Regions from separate parts of the Desulfosporosinus burensis genome, predicted to be linked through region 2. Evidence: a T-box and tRNA genes for the amino acid it is inferred to sense, from the RefSeq annotation. Region 2 holds a T-box; the other holds one or more tRNA genes.

Region 1 (9,841 bases), on a different contig from region 2:
GCTTGTACCACTTCTCTGATGGCTTCATTTAACGTCCGATCGTTATTGAATTTCTTTGAACATCGAACCTGTATAAGAGCTCAGTGGGAGATTCGTTCTTTGGCAGAAAAGATGTTGGAGTTAGTTCGGGAGGTAGCTCCAAATCTCTTCTGCGAAGCAGGTCCAACCTGCATCACTAGGGGAGTCTGTCATCAGGGTACTTATAGTTGCGGAAGATTAAAAACCCTCGAAGGAAAGAAGGAAGCTACTTGAACGACGAAATGGTTTATGGAAAAAATCCCGTGATAGAACTTTTAAAAAGCGGAAAACCCATTAATAAAGTCCTCTTTCTTGCGGAAGGACCCAGCGGGCGGAATCAAGACATTGTTGCTTTGCTGCATGAACGAAATATTCCGTATCAATTTGTGGACCGTCAGACTCTAGACCGCTTGACCAATCGTGAACGGCACCAGGGAATGCTTGCTTATGTCGCGGCAAGGGAGTATGCCACTATTGAGGATATCCTAGCCGTGGCTGAGGAGCGGCAAGAGGACCCCTTTATATTAATGCTTGATGAGATCGAAGACCCCCATAACTTGGGGGCATTGCTGAGAACAGTGGACGCTGTCGGGGCCCATGGGGTGATTATTCCAAAACGTCGAAGTGTTACCTTGACAGGTACAGTAGCCAAAACCTCGGCAGGGGCAGTGGAACATGTGCTAGTGGCCCGAGTTAGCAATTTGGTTCAAACACTAAAAGACTTGAAGAAGAGAGGGTGTTGGGTATCTGGGGCAGAAGCAGGAGGAAAAGCTGTTTTTGAAGCAGATCTCACTGGTTCTCGAGTCATCGTCATTGGCAGCGAGGGAAAAGGTATCAGCCGTTTACTCCGAGAAAGTTGTGACGAGATTGTCAGTATACCTATGAAAGGTAAGGTCAGTTCCTTAAACGCTAGCGTTGCAGGGTCGATCATGCTTTATGAAGTACTTAGACAAAGAGCAAGTTCAAGGCGCGAAGCGCGAGGGGTAAAGCAAGAGGGGTAAAGCACGAGGCGCGATGGACGAAACACGGGGTGAGGTGTGATTTTGAAAACTTTAACTTCCAAACAATACCAACTTGAATTTAGCCCCTAGTGTCTCGAAGCCCCTGAATAGCTACGTTTGCAGAGAACTCCGGGCCTCAATCTTCTGACTTGGCGCCTTGAGCCTCGCTAATAGCGACAGAAGAACCAAAACTTCGCCTTGACGCTTTTCTTTAGGGTCGAGTATAATGATAATGTTCTCGTGGACGAGGGCTACGCGAGATAGCGTCTTCTTCTTGACGACATTGTAGGGGGGATCAACTTTGACTCTTCAAGCCCAATCAGAACTAACAGAGTGCGAGATCATCGACGTAATCGTGGATGAAGAGGTAGTTGAGCTTGCCAAGGAAGGCGACGCTATAGCACTAGAGTACTTAATTAACAAATATAAAAACTTTGTTAGGGCAAAAGCACGTTCGTACTTTCTTATTGGAGCTGATCGTGAAGATATTATCCAAGAGGGTATGATTGGACTCTATAAGGCAATCCGGGATTTTCGGGGTGACAAACTCTCGTCCTTTCGGGCCTTTGCCGAATTATGCATAACTCGTCAGATCATTACGGCGATTAAAACTGCAACAAGGCAAAAGCATATTCCGCTAAACTCCTATGTATCCCTAAACAAACCCATTTATGACGAAGATTCTGACAGAACTCTACTTGATGTGATATCGGGAACTCGAATTACAGATCCTGAAGAACTCATTATTAGTCGAGAAGAATTTGACGACATTGAGGAAAAAATGGGCGAAATCCTAAGTTCGCTTGAATGGAAAGTATTAATGTCCTACTTAGAAGGAAAGTCTTACCAGGAAATTGCAGTAGATTTAAAGAGGCATGTAAAGTCGATTGACAACGCGTTGCAGAGGGTCAAGAGAAAACTTGAGCGTTACCTCGAACGACGCGATGGATAATTTTACCTAAAATAAATTACTTGCATTCTGTATTAATAAGTGGTAAACTGCAATAGTGCTTAGCGATGAATGATCTAGCAAAGAGATCATTCTTTTGCAACGGACAATGCCGACGTAGCTCAATTGGTAGAGCAACTGATTTGTAATCAGTAGGTTGCGGGTTCGAGTCCCATCGTTGGCTCCATCAACAATTTGAGGATTGTAGGGTCAAGACGCAATCGATGCTTTTATGCCGGATGGTAACTTTGCTGGATGAGTGGATGTCGAAACGCCACTTAGTACAATCGCCAAAGATCGTCGCGGGGTGGAGCAGTGGTAGCTCGTCGGGCTCATAACCCGAAGGTCGTCGGTTCAAATCCGGCCCCCGCAACCAAGTAATCTTAGACAGCAAGGCTGTCTTTTTTGTTATACGCTTTATCGGAAAATTTTGCCAGTGCATAAGTGCAACTAAGGCGGCCGCCTTCGCTGAAGCTCGGCACCAGCCAAGTTTTCTTTATAAGACTTTTCTCTTGACAGTGGAATTGTCTTATGATAAAGTATTTTGAGTAACCGATTAAAATACAGCGTCCTACCGTTGTCCGGGAGGTGTTCGTGAATGCGTGTTGGCATTATATTAGCGTGTACGGATTGCAAGCACCGTAACTATGCTACGATGAAGAATAAGAAAAATAACCCTGATCGCTTGGAAGCTCAAAAGTTTTGCAAGTTCTGCAAAAGCCATACTCTCCATAAGGAAACCAAGTAATTTTTTTTTTGCAATGGTTTAAAGGTACGCCAGGAGGCGTTGTCACTGGTTGATGGCATCGATGTCGTGTTAAGGATGTGAAGTGATGGGCGAGTTGAAGAAACCGGCTAATGCTCAGCGTCAGAAGGAAAAGGCTGCGGAGTATTTCCGCGGGGTTTTGAGCGAGTTAAAAAAGGTTCATTGGCCAAGCCGTATGCAATTGCTCACCTACACAGGAGTTGTGTTCTTAGCGGTGACGATTGTATCCATTCTAATGTGGATTGTGGATAGTGGTCTAAGCGCGGTCTTGACCAAGCTGCTGCCCTAACTGGCGAGTTTCTGCGGCAGAGTCTGAGGAGGTCCCTGGGAAATGGCAAAAGATTGGTTTGTTATTCATACGTACTCTGGCTATGAGAACAAAGTAAAGATGAATCTTGAAAAACGAGTCGAATCCATGAACATGGAAGAAAAGATCTTCCGAGTACTTGTTCCGATGGAAGATGAAATCGAGTTCAAGAACGGAAAGCAGAAAATTACGAAGCGTAAAGTATACCCGGGTTATGTACTCGTGGAAATGGAAATGACTGATGATTCATGGTATGTAGTGCGTAATACCCCTGGTGTAACTGGCTTCGTTGGAACTGGTACTAAGCCGATTCCATTGCTGGAAACTGAAGTAATCAAGATTTTGCAACAGATGGGAATGGATGAGATCCATACTCGGATTGAATTTGAGATTAATCAAAGTGTCCAGGTCATCGCAGGTCCCTTTAAGGATTTTGTTGGGGTAGTCCGCGAGATTCTTGCTGACAAAGCGAAATTGCGTGTTGAAGTATCCATGTTTGGGCGAGAGACTCCGGTTGAACTTGAATTCACACAAGTTCAAAAACTAGATTAATAAGATTATCCTATCAAGGAGGTGTAATGACAATGGCGAAAAAAGTAATTGGGATGGTAAAATTAGCGATAACAGCAGGAAAAGCGACACCGGCACCTCCAGTTGGTCCGGCTCTAGGTCAGCATGGAGTCAATATTATGGGCTTCTGCAAAGAATACAATGAGCGCACAAAGGATCAAGCAGGCTTAATTATTCCGGTTGAGATTACAGTCTATGAGGATCGCTCCTTTACCTTTATTACCAAAACACCACCAGCCGCTGTGCTATTGAAGAAAATGGCTAACATCAATTCAGGCTCGGCTGAACCAAATCGTAAAAAAGTTGCAAGTCTTCCAAAATCAAAAGTTCGCGAAATCGCGGATATTAAGATGAAGGATCTGAACGCAGCAAGTATCGAAGCAGCAATGCGCATGGTTGAAGGTACGGCGCGAAGTATGGGTATCGATATCGTTGAAGGTTAAAGATAGTTCATGCTTCTGACAGTAGGACTAAATTAATTGTGGGAGGGCTTAGCCCGCATTACCACTAGGAGGTTAAAAGAATGGCTAAAGTTGGAAAAAGGTATCAGGAAGCTATTAAGTCGTTTGAACGCGCGACACTCTATGAGCCCACAGAGGCCATAGAAATTGTGAAAGCTAACGCAAAAGCGAAATTTGACGAAACAGTTGAAGTTGCCTTCAAATTAGGTATTGATACCCGTCATGCAGACCAACAAATTCGTGGTGCAATTGTGCTCCCGAATGGCACGGGTAAAACCCGGTCAGTTTTGGTATTTGCTAAAGGGGATAAAGCCAAGGAAGCAGAGTTAGCTGGCGCAGATTTTGTTGGAGCCGAGGATATGATTGCGAAGATCGAGCAAGGTTGGTTCGGCTTCGAAGTCGTTGTTGCAACTCCAGACATGATGGGCATGGTAGGTAAATTGGGACGAGTTCTCGGACCAAAAGGACTTATGCCAAACCCTAAAACTGGAACAGTTACCCCTGATGTAACTCGTGCGATCAAAGAGATTAAAGCTGGTAAGATTGAATACCGCGCAGAAAAGTCAGGTATTATCCATGCTCCGATCGGTAAAGTATCGTTTGGCACGGAACAACTATTTGAGAACTACCGTACATTAGCGGAAACTTTAGTGAAAGCGAAGCCTTCTGCTGCTAAGGGTCAGTTTATTCGAAGTGTTACAGTCACCTCGACAATGGGTCCTGGTGTACGAATTAACCCTCTGAAAGCACTCTAATAGTTTTTTGGTTCTTGACATTGTTTTGCAAGTAGGATATGCTTACCAAGATTTAAATAAAGTCCGCTGTAGAAAGCAGGTGCCGTAAGGCTTAATGTCCTGCCGAGGTTGGAAGACTAGCCGATAGATACTTATTTGGCATTCTTAACCTCTGCAACAGCGGAGGTTTTTTGATGAGTTTATCAGAAGGAAGGAGGTACACAGAATGCCTAATTTTGAAGAAAAAGGTCTGGTTGTCTCGGAGATTAAGGAAAAGCTCCAGCAAGCTTCCGGGGTTGTCTTAGCAGATTATCGTGGACTGACCGTAGCCCAAGTAACGCAATTGCGTTCTCAACTGCGCCAAGCAGGAGTAGAGTATCGGGTTATGAAAAATACACTCGTGCGTCGTGCTGCTGATGAACTAGGGGTTGAAGGGCTCGATTCTTATCTTAAAGGGCCAACAGCGCTAGCTTTTAGTGCAGATCCTGTCGCTCCAGCTAAAGTGTTAATGGAATTTGCCAAAGTTAATAAACTGAAGAAATTCCAAATTAAAGCTGGTGTCTTAGAAGGGAAAGTAATTGGGCCTGAGGGTGTTAAAGCTCTAGCCGATCTACCGTCCCGCGAAGTGCTGCTCACTATGGTTTTACGCGGAATGCAGGCTCCTCTTGTTGGTATGGTCAATGTTCTCCAAGGGCCGATCCGAAAAATGGGATACGCATTGGAAGAGGTACGCAAACTCAAGGAAGCTCAATAATTTAATAGTTTGAGTAATTTATAAGAAAAGCTTCATAATATTAAGGGGGAAATAAAAATGTCTAAAGTAAATGAAATTCTCGAAAGTGTTAAAGGTCTAACTGTCCTCGAATTATCCGAACTCGTAAAGGCATTCGAAGTAGAATTTGGTGTAAGTGCAGCTGCTCCTGTAGCTGTTGCTGGTGTGGCTGCAGTTGCAGTGGCTGAAGAAGTTGAAGAGAAAACCGAATTCGACGTTATGCTCATGAACTGTGGAGCTTCCAAAATTGGAGTTATCAAAGTAGTACGTGAAGCAACTGGCTTAGGTCTCAAAGAAGCTAAAGATCTCGTTGACAATGCTCCAAAGGCAGTCAAAGAGAAAATCTCCAAAGATGAAGCAGAAGCTTTAAAGGCTAAATTAACTGAAGCTGGTGCGACTGTAGAAGTTAAGTAAGTTTAGTAATAGAGAAGGTACTCTCTCTTGGAGGGTACCTTCTTCTTTGTTTTATTCAATTAAAATACTTCAAAAGAATATGGTAAATTGAACGAAAAGAAGCTTAGAAATTACTTGACAACATACTCTGATTTTGTTATACTTTATAAATGTTACTATGGATAATTGGAATTTATTACGTAATAAGTCCATGGTATGGCAATCAATGCAAGCATTAGATAATAAGGAGACATTATCTTTGAAATTGTCGGAATGATGGTGGAACATCATAAACAGTTAAGCGAGGTTCTTTTTAAGGCCTTGCTTTTGGCTGTATATGTCAATATATTATCCTCAATGAGAGAAAACCGCACTGAGGGGTGAAACGTACATGTTCTATCCTGTTAAGGTTGGGACGAGAGAACGCTGGAGTTATTCCAGAATTCGAGAAGTCCTAGACATGCCAAATTTGATTGAAATCCAGCAGAACTCCTATCGTTGGTTTCTTGATGAAGGGTTGCGCGATATGTTCCGCGATATTTCGCCGATTCAAGATTTCACAGGCAATCTCGTTTTGGAATTTGTTGATTATAGCTTAGGAGAAGCTAAATACCAGGTGGAGGAATGCAAGGAACGTGATGTTACCTTTGCAGCACCTCTGCGAGTAAAGGTACGTCTGATTAACAAGGAAACTGGTGAAGTAAAAGAACAGGAAGTCTTTATGGGGGATTTCCCGTTGATGACAGACAAGGGCACCTTTATTATCAATGGAGCCGAACGGGTTATTGTCAGCCAACTTGTAAGATCACCGGGAGTCTACTATGCTGAGCAAATTGATCCGAGCGGGAAGAAGCTCTTTGGAGCAACGGTAATTCCGAATCGTGGGGCATGGCTAGAATTTGAAACGGATATCAACGATAATATCTTTGTAAGGGTTGACCGGACTCGGAAATTGCCGGGGACTGTCCTTATTCGAGCTTTAGGATATGCCAGTAACGGACAAATACTAGAGTTATTTAATGATAACGAATATATCCGTGCAACTTTAGAAAGAGATAACTCAGAGTCAACCGAAGAAGCCTTGGTCGAAATTTACAAGCGCTTAAGGCCGGGTGAACCCCCGACAGTTGACAGCGCGCGCTCACTTTTGGAAGCGCTGTTCTTTGACGCCAAACGCTATGATCTAGCGAAGGTAGGCCGCTATAAACTCAATAAAAAGTTGGGTTTGGATATACCCATGGATGTGCGTCACTTGACGCGTGGGGACATCATAGCCAGCGTCCAACGGATGCTAGCCTTGATGAATGGAGAAGGTTCTAAAGATGATATTGACCACTTGGGCAATCGTAGGTTGCGCTCGGTAGGAGAACTTCTTCAGAATCAATTTCGTATTGGATTGTCACGTATGGAACGTGTCGTGCGCGAACGGATGACGATTCAGGATGTCGAGGTCATTACTCCTCAAGTCTTAATCAACATTCGTCCTGTTGTGGCAGCAATCAAGGAGTTTTTTGGTAGTAGCCAGCTATCTCAATTTATGGACCAGACAAATCCTTTGGCCGAATTAACCCATAAACGCCGCTTGAGTGCCTTGGGACCGGGAGGATTGAGCAGAGAGCGCGCAGGTTTTGAAGTGCGCGATGTCCATCATTCCCATTATGGCAGGATGTGTCCTGTAGAGACACCAGAGGGCCCAAACATTGGTTTGATTGGTAGCCTAAGCACCTTCGGACGGATCAATCCCTATGGATTCATAGAAGCCCCATACCGGATGGCGGATAAAGAGAACGGCAGAGTTACAGACGAGATCCATTACTTAACCGCTGACGAGGAAGAAAAGTATGTCGTAGCTCAGGCCAATGCACCACTAGATGCTGACGGTAAGTTTTTAGGAGAAAAAATTGACGGTCGTCATGGACCTGACTTTGTTCATGTCTCGCCGAATCAGGTTGATTACATGGACGTATCCCCTAAACAAATGGTATCCATCGCCACCGCGCTTATTCCATTCCTCGAACATGATGATGCCAACCGGGCTCTAATGGGCTCTAACATGCAACGACAGGCAGTACCACTATTACGTACGGACTCTCCTTACGTCGGTACAGGCATGGAGTATAAAACAGCGAAAGACTCTGGTGTTTGTGCGATAACCAAACAAGCAGGAGTTGTGGAACGAGCTACTGCGGATGAGATTATTGTCCTTCGTGCAGATGGTACAACCGAGAAACATAAACTCCTCAAATATTCACGGTCTAACCAAGGGACCTGCATTAACCAGCGACCCATTGTTATGAAAGGGGAAGTGGTGGAGGCCAGTCAGATCATCGCAGATGGGCCATCCACAGACCATGGTGAACTGGCCTTAGGGCGTAATGTTCTGGTCGCCTTTATGACTTGGGAAGGATATAACTATGAGGACGCAATCCTGATTAGTGAAAAGCTCGTCAGAGAGGATTATTACACTTCCATTCATATAGAAGAATATGAATCAGACGCACGGGATACGAAACTTGGACCCGAGGAAATTACACGCGACATCCCCAACGTCGGGGAAGATGTTTTAAAAGATCTTGACGAGCGTGGAATTATACGCATCGGAGCAGAAGTTCGTCCCGGAGACATTTTAGTCGGAAAAGTTACTCCTAAGGGTGAAACTGAGTTAACGGCAGAAGAGCGTCTACTCCGAGCAATTTTCGGAGAAAAAGCGCGTGAAGTACGGGATACTTCCTTGCGAGTACCGCACGGTGAAGCGGGTAAAATTGTCGATGTGAAGGTCTTTACGCGTGAAAACGGCGATGAATTATCTCCAGGAGTCAATCAACTTGTGCGCGTTTACATTGCTCAAAAGCGAAAAATCTCAGTGGGTGATAAGGTAGCTGGTCGCCATGGAAACAAAGGGGTTATTTCGAGAATCATGCGTCAAGAGGATATGCCGTTCATGCCGGATGGTACACCGATTGAAATTGTGCTCAATCCCCTAGGCGTGCCTTCGCGAATGAATATCGGTCAGGTTTTAGAAACTCACCTCGGTCGGGCGGCCAAGGCCCTAGGGATTCGAATCGCGACCCCAGTCTTTGACGGTGCCACTGAAGATGATATTTTTGAAACTTTGGAGAAAGCAGGTCTTTCAAGTGATGGTAAGACCGTCCTGTACGATGGTCGTACAGGAGATCCCTTCGACAGCAAGATCACAGTGGGCTATATGTATGTGCTTAAGCTTCACCATTTGGTGGACGATAAGATTCATGCCCGTTCGACAGGTCCTTACTCTCTCGTGACACAGCAGCCGTTAGGTGGTAAAGCGCAGTTCGGTGGCCAACGCTTTGGAGAGATGGAAGTTTGGGCACTGGAGGCCTATGGAGCAGCATATACTCTGCAAGAAATTCTAACGGTAAAATCGGACGACGTTGTAGGACGTGTGAAGACGTATGAAGCGATCGTTAAAGGAGAGAATATCCCTGAACCAGGAATACCCGAATCCTTTAAGGTTTTGATCAAAGAAATGCAGAGTTTGGGACTTGACGTTAGAGTCTTAGCGTCAGATGATCGGGAAATTGAGATTCATGATACCGATGAGGATATAACGGAAACCGCAAAGGAACTTGGCATTGATTTACATGAGGAACTTTTACTCCCCTCGAGTCGCGTAGTTGGTAAACCAGAGGAGGAGGAAGAGCTCGCAGTCGACGATGAAGATCCGCTCGATGAATTAAATGTGGAAGTCCTAGAGGACGAAGATATAGATCTTGGCGATCTCAAATAGTCCCCGGACGAAAGGAGCGATATGGATTGCTAGACGTCAATAACTTCGACCGTATGCGTATTGGCTTAGCTTCTCCCGATATGATTCGTGAATGGTCGTTTGGA
Region 2 (9,841 bases):
CTAGTACAACCCCTATTTTGAACGTATTAGCCTGACCGGTTAATTCCATAGATTCTCCGACGATACTACCTGCAATATCCGCTATAGTACTTGCGATTTTCGGTATTTCAATATTTGCTTCTGTAAATATATTAACAAAAAAATCAGTATGCTCTTTGTCAGTTCCGATAATTTTGGATAAGGCCTTATCGAGTAAACTATCTTGTGTCGAAGATATTTGAGATATGTAATAATTTATTTGGAATTTTTCTAATTTATATATTCGTTTTAATTGCTCAATTATTTGTTTATTCACTTTGAAATGCTCCTTTTTTAGAAAAGATTGTTAGAATCTATTTTCCCAAGTTTTATAAAATTTATTTGTATCTATTAAAAATTAAAATAGATCTATTAACAAGGATAAGAGCCATTTTTTAGTAGATGCGAAAAGCATTTAAATACTCTCCTGCGCTGATTAGGCGTAGGAGAGTATTTCATTTAATTGGACTATTTCGTTGGTAGTTGTCTGGGGAAGGAGTTGTAGATTGAGTCGTGTTCATAACAATAACTCCTCAAATTTATTTTATGGGTAAGTTGAAAAACCAAATACCTAATCCGAAAAAGGCATGAGCAGCAGCAACCAAAACGATTAAAATGGCATTACGTCTGTGAAAACTAAAGGGAAGCTTTATTAAACGCTTTCCAGAAAGGACTTGCAAGGTCAGCAACACCATAAGAAGAATCCCAAGCCAAACGTTTAATGGTTTTCCCCACCATAAAGGCACATACACTAGAGTTCCCCCCTCTCTAAAGTATCAGATTCTTGGAAAGAAGCAAAAATTCCTTTAACACTTAGCAGTTTTATGTTACAAGTTGGTTAAAGCCTATTTCGTTGATATTTTTGCGATTGTCTAATATACTGATTAGGGTTGTTTTTAGCGAGACGTGCTACTAATGAATGATCTCTGCAAGGAGACGATCGAAATATATAGTGGAATGAATGGCTCTGATTATGGAATGGAAGGTGGTGGTTTTTATGCATTTACTTTGGCAAGGCAAGGCACCAATTTATGAAGCATTGCTAAAATACAAATCTATGCGGGTGGTACCGTTTGACGTGCCGGGACATAAGCAAGGTAGAGGAAACCCCGAGCTCACAGAATTTTTAGGTGAGAAATGCCTTTCGGTTGATGTTAATTCTATGAAGCCGCTAGATAATCTCGCACATCCCGTCTCTGTAATAAAAGAAGCCGAGGAACTGGCCGCAGATGCTTTTGGCGCACATCACGCCTTTTTTATGGTCAACGGCACCACATCAGCCGTTCAGGCGATGATTATGAGTGTATGCAAACAGGGCGACAAAATTATTATGCCACGTAATGTTCACAGAAGTGCCATTAATGCCCTTATCATCAGTGGGGCAATTCCCGTTTATGTGAATCCCGGTGTCAATAATAAGTTGGGGATACCATTAGGCATGTATATTGACGAGGTGAAAAGTGCCATCGATAGAAATCCAGATGCCAAAGCAATCTTTGTCAATAATCCTACCTATTACGGTATTTGCTCCGACTTAAAGGCCATTACTGAGCTTGCTCATCGACATAATATGTTTGTTCTGGCTGATGAGGCGCATGGAACCCATTTCTACTTCGGAGCGGATATGCCAATCAGCGCAATGGCAGCAGGAGCCGATATGTCTGCAGTCAGCATGCATAAAACAGGTGGGTCGTTGACTCAAAGCTCATTTTTGTTAAAAAATGCTCGCCTTAGCACAGGTCATGTGCGGCAAACGATTAACCTGACCCAAACTACTAGCGGCTCATATCTGCTGCTTTCTTCGCTAGATATTTCTAGACGCAACCTAGCACTAGATGGTAAAAGCATTTTCGCAAAAGCCTCTTCTCTTGCCAACTATGCACGAGAAGAGATCAATAAAATTGGTGGATACTATGCTTTTTCTACAGAACTTATTAATGGAAATTCGGTGTTTGATTTTGATCAAACTAAACTTTCTGTCCATACCAGAGAAATTGGCTTGGCAGGAATTGAGGTTTATGACATTCTTCGTGATGATTACGGAATTCAAATCGAATTTGGAGATATCGGTAATATTTTAGCCATCATTTCAGTTGGGGATCGTGCCTTGGCCTTGGAACGTCTTGTATCTTCTTTGTCTGAAATAAAAAGAATATATATCAGGGACAAAACGGGAATGCTTGATCATGAATATATTAATCCAGAGGTAGTGATGGCCCCCCAGCGAGCCTTCTATACCGATCAGCGTTCAGTGGCTATCGAAGCCAGCACAGGGTGTATAAGTGGAGAGTTTGTTATGGCTTATCCGCCAGGTATTCCTATTTTAGCCCCAGGAGAGCAGATAACTGAGGAAATCATTGACTATATCGCCTATGCTAAGGCCAAAGGCTGTTTCCTGACAGGAACAGAAGATATGACCATTGAAAACATCAGAGTAGTGGAGGAATAAACAATGGAATTATGGTATACCGAACCGCACACAGACAACGTTCGCTTTTCCATTAAAGTGGATAAGCCCCTTTATACAGGTCAGAGCGAGTTCCAGAGAATCGACGTCTTTATCTCTAAAGAATTCGGTACCTTTTTTACCCTGGACGGCTTAATGATGGTTACTGAAAAGGACGAATTTATTTATCATGATATGATTGTTCATGTGCCTATGGCCACTAACCCAAAGATTAAGAATGTCTTGGTGATCGGCGCAGGCGATGGCGGAACGGTAAGAGAACTGACGCGCTATAGTACCATTGAAAATATTGACATGGTGGAAATAGATAAAATGGTTGTGGATGTGTGTAGAGAATATTTGCCCCAGACCGCCTGCAAGTTGGATGACCCAAGAGTAAACCTGTATTTTGAAGACGGACTAAAATTTGTTCGCTCCAAAGCAAACGAGTATGATTTAATTATCGTTGATTCGACCGATCCCTTCGGACCAGGGGAAGGGCTGTTTACTAAAGAATTTTATGGCAACTGCTCTAAGGCTTTAAAAGAGGATGGCATCCTGGTTAACCAGCATGAAAGCCCCTATTATAATGAGTATGCTAAGTCCATGCAAAGAGCTCATAAGCGTATTCAGGACTATTTCCCGGTTTGTAGGGTTTATCAAGCACACATTCCAACTTATCCTTCAGGTCACTGGCTGTTTGGTTTTGCCTCTAAAACTTATGATCCACTGACAGATCTTGACGACCAGGCTTGGAACAGTCTCGGATTGAAAACAAAGTACTATAACACTGAGATTCATAGAGGAAGCTTTGCTCTGCCTAACTACGTACTAGATTTACTGGTAAATGCAGGGGAATAATAGAAATAGAAACTTACTTCAGGCGGAGTTCTACTCCTGCTGAAATCTAGTTGAACTTATCCAGAGGTTAGCGTCATTTTTAAAAGAGGTATAGGTATTGTCGTGAAAAGGCTTGGTGACCGTCTATGGTTCTAAATGTAGAGTGTAAATAATAAATAATATATTAGCTGAAAGTCTCCCTTAACAGGGAGGCTTTTGTGCTAAGTTGAGAAAGTATAAGCAAAGGGGTGCCGGAAGGCACCCCTTTGCTTATTATTCAGTACATATAGCAAAAGAATGAAACATTGCGTTTCTGGAAATATTAAGGAATGTGCCAAGTATTTCGAAAATAAAAAGTGCTGATAGATTGGCCGAACCGAAATATGCCTTAGAAAAGGTCATATACTTTACTATGGAGGGGTGCCAGTGGAACATTCCGTGCAATTAGGAACGCAATACTACCGGGAGAGCATCTGTGCACGTTTACTCGAACTGCGCGACCGTGAAAAACTCCCCTTTCAAATCGTGGAACATAAGCAGGGAAAACGCTGGATCATTAAGTGTCAGTTCCAAGAGAATTCGTTGGATGAAACTGAAAATGAGCGAATGGTACAAAAAATCCATCGTTATTATTTAGCGAATGCCTTGGCAGAAACGATTTTGCAGCATTGGGAAAGAGACCACATCGTTCAAATACTTAAAAAAAAGCAATACTTAAAAGAAACCAATTGGCAAATAATACTCAACAAGGCTGTGGACTATTTGAATCAAGGACTAGGGCAAGTTCGTGGTTATCGCGTTAACCGTAAAACAATCCTAGTTACCCAGATTTTAAGTTGCTTAGATCAGAGCGCAGTTTTTGACATAGAGGGTTTTTTACGGTTTCGTGCACAAGAGTATAAAAACGAAGTATCCAAAGCAGTGGAGTATGCTATTGATGAGTACGTTATTGAAAAAGAGTATTTAGAATTTATCCAACTGTTAAAGCACTTCGTAGAGAGTCAAAGACCTCGTCTGGAATTTTTACATGTCGGAATGACACCAAAAGGTAAGTTTCATCTCTATAACAATGAAGGAGTTCAAGTAACCCATCAGTTCCTTGAAGACTATCAGCTTGACAATATTCATGAGCTAGGGTATGAAGATCTATTGGTCAGTGCCTTAATAGCCGTTGCACCTCGTCAAATTACGCTGCACATACGTTATGATGGTTACAAAGATACCTTGCAAACAATCCGGAGTGTTTTTGGAGATCGAGTCTGTGATTGTCAAGGTTGTTCCCTATGTGAAAAGTTTTGACAAAAATGAGATTGGCTTGTTATAATAAGTCAGTTCGTTAAATCTAGTCAAAATCGTTGAAAGGGAGAGTATCCTGAAACTACCGTGGAAGAGATGGAATGCCTAGGCTGTAAGCTTTCCTCACGGACGCACAGGAGAAAACCACCCTTGAGTGTTGGGCTGAACTTTAGTAAGCTCTGCCGTACCCCGCGTTAAGGGAAATCGAGTGAGAGGTGCGATATTAAACCTTTCAATTGGGTGGAACCACGGGAGTAGAACTCTCGTCCCTGTCAGGGACGAGAGTTTTTTATTTTTAATAATTTACTAAGGAGTGAAATCAATGCTTAAGGTCACCTTAAAAGACGGCTCAATTCGCGAGGTTGAACCAGGAACGACAATAGTAGAACTCGCATCTTCTATCTCTCGGGGACTGGCGAAAGTTGCGGTAGCCGGGAAAGTCAATGATAAGACGAAGGACCTTTCCTATCCACTTACGGAAGATGCGGCGGTGGAGATCATAACCATAGATAGTGACGAAGGGTTAGACGTTTTAAGGCATTCCACAGCCCATTTAATGGCCGAGGCCGTAGGGAATCTTTTTCCAGGGACAAAATTTGGAATTGGACCTGCGATTGCCAAGGGGTATTACTATGACTTTGACTCTGAACATGTGTTTACTCCTGAGGATCTGGTAAGTATAGAGAAGGAAATGAACCGTCTTATCAAGGAAAAGCATTCTTTCCAACGGAGAGAAGTCACCCGAGCTGAGGCACTTTCTCACTTTGGTGCATTGGGAGAGAAATATAAGGTTGAACTCATTGAGGGCCTTCCTGAGGATGCTACGATTTCAATGTACACTCAAGGGAACTTCACAGACCTTTGTGCAGGGCCACATCTTCCCTCCACGGCTAATATTAAGGCCTTTAAGCTGATGAGCTTAGCGGGTGCTTATTGGCGCGGGAGTGAAAAGAATAAAATGCTTCAACGCATCTATGGAACCGTATTTGCTAAACCAGCAGATCTGGAAGACCACTTGTTCAAGTTGGAAGAAGCCAAGCGACGTGACCATCGTAAGCTCGGTCTAGAGCTTGATCTCTTTAGCCTACACGAAGAGGGCCCCGGTTTTCCATTTTTCCATCCTAAAGGCATGATCTTACGCAATGCGCTGGAGGATTTTTGGCGACAGGAACACCGTCGACGCGGGTACCAGGAGATTAAGACCCCAATTATTCTGAATCGTTCGATGTGGGAACAATCCGGTCACTGGAATCATTATAAGGAAAACATGTATTTCACAGAAATTGATGACCAGGACTTTTGCGTAAAACCCATGAACTGTCCAGGTGGCATGATCATGTATAAGACAAAAATGCGCAGTTATCGTGACCTCCCGCTTCGTGTCGGGGAACTGGGCCTTGTACATCGCCATGAACTTTCGGGTGCACTCCACGGCTTACTACGTGTTCGAAACTTTACTCAGGATGATGCGCATATTTTCATGCTTCCTTCTCAAATCAATGAAGAACTCATTGGGGTTATAGAACTAGTTGACTATTTCTATAAAGTGTTTGGTTTTGAGTATAAAGTGGAATTGTCGACCCGGCCTGAAGATTCCATGGGTTCAGATGAGGATTGGGAAACCGCCACCAAGGCGCTTCAAGATGCCTTAGAAGATAAGGGAATCGAATACAAGATTAATCCGGGTGATGGAGCGTTCTATGGACCTAAAATCGATTTTCATGTCAAGGATTGCCTCGATCGGACCTGGCAGTGTGGAACGATTCAACTTGATTTTCAAATGCCTGAGAAGTTTGACTTATCCTATATCGGTGAAGACGGTCAAAAGCATCGCCCAGTCATGATTCACCGGGTTGTGTATGGAAGTATCGAACGCTTCATTGCACTTCTGACAGAGCACTATGCAGGGGCCTTTCCTGTCTGGCTGGCACCAACTCAGGTTCGAATTCTGCCGATCAGTGAGCGGCACCATGAGTATGCCAAATCCCTAGCTTCGCGTCTCAATGAACTGGATATTCGGGTGGAAACGGATGATCGCAAAGAAAAGATCAGCTATAAGATTCGAGAGGCTCAAACTGAAAAGATTCCGTATACGTTAGTCGTCGGGGACCAGGAAGCTGACTCTGATATGGTGGCCGTGCGCAGATACGGTCAGGGGGATGCCGGAGAAAAAATGGCGGTTGAGGCCTTTAGTACGTTAATCCTGGAAGAAATTAAGAGTAAGAAACTTCTTGTAAAAGGCTAATCCTAAGAAAAAAGCATTTGAGGGATTACATGGCAGGATGATGCATGTCCATTGTGTGGTCATGCATCATTAACCGATGTCAAGATAATAGATCTGGATGTAACTTGTAAATAAATGCCAAAGATAACTATATTGACAGGAGAGAGCTTTTGATGTAAGATGTTTAAGTCAAGTAGAAGCCATCCGCTTCTCACCTTACGACGTTCGTCGTTAAGGTATCTTCTGGTCCTGAGCTTAATTTTTGCTCGTGATTGTATAGAAGACGGGTGGTAATTCATCCGTCTTTTTTGTTTTGAGCTGATAAATATTTTGGAGGTGGTTTCTTATTAGCAAGGACTTAAGACTCAATGACGAAATCCGGGTTCGGGATGTTCGTCTCGTCGGAGAAGAAGGGGAACAACTGGGGATCATGGCGACTAGAGATGCCTTGACCCTCGCAATCGAGAAATCGTTAGATCTTGTTGAGATTGCACCGACGGCCAAACCCCCAGTCTGCAAACTAATGGACTATGGCAAGTACAAATACGAGCAAGCCAAACGGGACAAAGAAGCTCGTAAAAAACAAAAAAGCATGGAAATCAAAGAAGTCAAGTTGCGTCCCAATATTGAGGACCACGACTTCGAAACCAAAGCCCGCAACGCCCAACGCTTTTTGTTGGAGGGGGATAAAGTAAAGGTAACGATCATGTTCCGTGGAAGGGAAGTTACCCACCCGGAACTTGGAAAAGCCTTATGCGTGAGACTCGCCGAGTTTTGTAAGGCCGAGTCTACGGTTGAGCGCGAAGCAAAACTTGAGGGTCGAAACATGATCATGATTTTAGCTTCAATCAAACACGATTAATAGCAAAAGGGGGATTACGAAATGCCAAAAATGAAAACCCACCGAGGCGCAGCAAAGCGCTTTAAGAAAACAGGAACCGGCAAAATTATCCGTATGCATGGATACACTAGCCACATGTTAGAGAAGAAGTCGCCGAAGGCAAAACGCAATTTGCGCAAATCTACGGTGATGCATAAATCTGATGCCAAACGAATTGCAAATTTAATTGCTTATCTATAAAAACTGGAGTTAAAAGGAGGTCTTTGACATGGCCCGTGTAAAAAAAGGCATGACCAAACATGCTCGCCACAAGAAAATATTAAAATTAGCTAAAGGATACCGTGGAGCAAAAAGTAAACTCTACCGCCCAGCTAATGAACAAGTCCTAAAATCCTTAGCTTATTCCTATGCTCATAGAAAAGATAACAAAGGTAACTTCCGTAAGCTCTGGATCGCCAGAATCAACGCAGCTGCCCGCATAAATGGTTTATCCTATAGTCGCATGATGGACGGCTTGAAGAAAGCCGGAGTTACAGTCAATCGCAAGATGCTGGCGGAACTCGCAATCAGCGATGCTGCAGCGTTTACGGAAATTGTCAATGTCGCTAAGGTACAAATCAAGGCTTAAAACAGAGAGGGTGCGAAGGCATCCTCTTTTTGGACTAGGCAGAAAGTATAACTTTCTTGACTCGCTCCTGGAGGTGCATGGATGATTGAGTCTTTACAGAATGAACAGGTAAAATATGTTGTCTCCTTACAGCGACGTAAAGCTCGCGAAGAAGCTCAGTTGTTCGTGGTCGAAGGATGGCGCTTTGTCGAGGAGGCAGTTTCTAGAAATGCTCTGATCAAAAAGGTCTATGTTTGTTTAGACCGTGAGCCACTAGACGGGCAGTCTCTGCTAAAAGGGTTACGGGATCGAAGTATCCCTTTTGAGGAAGTGGATGAGCGGGTTCTGCGCAAGATGAGTGCGACAGAAGAACCGCAAGGGATTTTAGCGGTTGTACGCCAAACCAATCACTCGTGGTCAGAGGTAACCATTGACCAGCAAACAGTCTTGCTAATTATTGATGGTATTCAGGATCCGGGAAATCTGGGCACAATTTTGCGTACAGCGTTGGCGGCAGGAGTCCGTTATGTCTGTATGACCCCAGGGACGGTAGATGTCTATAATTCTAAAGTATTGCGCAGCACGATGGGGGCTATTTTTTCGCTAATTATCCTGCCTTCAAGCCAACCGGGAGATATCTTAGAATTTTGTCATCAACACGGTTTGAGTGTCTTCATGGGGGATATCCAGGGAGAAGCGGTTTACCGCACCACCTTATCAGAGGGTCCACTGGCGCTGATTGTTGGGAATGAGGGCAAGGGTCCTTCGCGATCCTTTAAAACGGAGGATGTTCAGCGTGTTACGATACCGATGGCTCAAAATGTGGAGTCCCTTAATGTAGCCATGGCTACGGGTATCTTACTCTACGAAATTGTACGCCAAAGGGATTTCTTGTAAAACTCTGTAGAGAATGCTATAATTTTCTGTGAACGTTCTCTTCGTAAATTTACATATAACAATACGATGATCAGGTTAAAATGGAGTCTTTTCTTTTCAGGGAGGCGTGGCCTAGACTGTGAGCCAGCTAAGAAGATATCCACCTCCTTCATCATGTGAAGAGGTTAAAATTCACCTGGGAGTGGTCTGCTGATTTGTAGGTAGACCCGGTCTCCTCCGTTAACAGGAACTTAAGTGTGGCCGGTTTGGTCAAACTAGGGTGGTACCGCGAGAATGAACTCTCGTCCCTTTCGCAGGGGCGGGTGTTTTTTATTTAGCTAAATCTAAAGACTTTTTTAAAAATAACAATATAACGAAGGCGACGACACCGAATGTATCGGGTTGGAATGCGTCTGAATGGAAAGGGTGGTTAAACTTGAAAAAGGAAATACAGCGCATTGGAGAGGAAACGTTACGGGTACTGAAGGAGCTGGAGAGTTCGGAAGCGCTCCAAGAGCTCAAAGTGAAAATTCTCGGGAAAAAGGGTACTTTAACTGCAATGTTGCGTCAAATGGGGAGCTTAAGTCCTGAGGAACGGCCGATTATGGGGCAAGTGGTTAATGAAGTACGTAGTCGTTTAGAACAAGCTTGGGAGGAGCGTAGTGCGGAGCTCGAAGCCTTGGTCTTAGAGAA

The links. A T-box is a leader RNA that pairs with one kind of tRNA and senses whether it is charged. The one in region 2 lies ahead of thrS (threonine--tRNA ligase), so its partner is inferred to be a tRNA-Thr.
Region 1: it has a tRNA-Thr gene. The T-box ahead of thrS (threonine--tRNA ligase) is inferred to sense a tRNA for this amino acid. The anticodon was not compared.

Annotation. Positions count from the first base shown of each region.
Region 1 is NZ_BAAHYN010000004.1:331,640-341,480, reverse strand. It holds gene thyX (FAD-dependent thymidylate synthase) at 1-252, shown strand, start outside; gene rlmB (23S rRNA (guanosine(2251)-2'-O)-methyltransferase RlmB) at 249-1,019, shown strand; gene sigH (RNA polymerase sporulation sigma factor SigH) at 1,321-1,971, shown strand; tRNA gene ACYQ3Q_RS09070 (tRNA-Thr) at 2,080-2,155, shown strand; tRNA gene ACYQ3Q_RS09065 (tRNA-Met) at 2,270-2,344, shown strand; gene rpmG (50S ribosomal protein L33) at 2,567-2,716, shown strand; gene secE (preprotein translocase subunit SecE) at 2,802-3,023, shown strand; gene nusG (transcription termination/antitermination protein NusG) at 3,066-3,593, shown strand; gene rplK (50S ribosomal protein L11) at 3,626-4,054, shown strand; gene rplA (50S ribosomal protein L1) at 4,135-4,827, shown strand; ribosomal protein L10 leader region at 4,876-5,008, shown strand; gene rplJ (50S ribosomal protein L10) at 5,033-5,560, shown strand; gene rplL (50S ribosomal protein L7/L12) at 5,618-5,992, shown strand; gene rpoB (DNA-directed RNA polymerase subunit beta) at 6,363-9,737, shown strand; gene rpoC (DNA-directed RNA polymerase subunit beta') at 9,764-9,841, shown strand, end outside.
Region 2 is NZ_BAAHYN010000024.1:20,376-30,216, reverse strand. It holds gene ACYQ3Q_RS26915 (hypothetical protein) at 1-295, opposite strand, end outside; gene ACYQ3Q_RS26910 (hypothetical protein) at 558-770, opposite strand; gene ACYQ3Q_RS26905 (aminotransferase class I/II-fold pyridoxal phosphate-dependent enzyme) at 1,016-2,467, shown strand; gene speE (polyamine aminopropyltransferase) at 2,471-3,325, shown strand; gene ytxC (sporulation protein YtxC) at 3,731-4,603, shown strand; T-box leader at 4,651-4,874, shown strand; gene thrS (threonine--tRNA ligase) at 4,923-6,845, shown strand; ribosomal protein L20 leader region at 7,010-7,141, shown strand; gene infC (translation initiation factor IF-3) at 7,171-7,686, shown strand; gene rpmI (50S ribosomal protein L35) at 7,708-7,905, shown strand; gene rplT (50S ribosomal protein L20) at 7,934-8,293, shown strand; gene ACYQ3Q_RS26870 (TrmH family RNA methyltransferase) at 8,375-9,169, shown strand; gene pheS (phenylalanine--tRNA ligase subunit alpha) at 9,585-9,841, shown strand, end outside.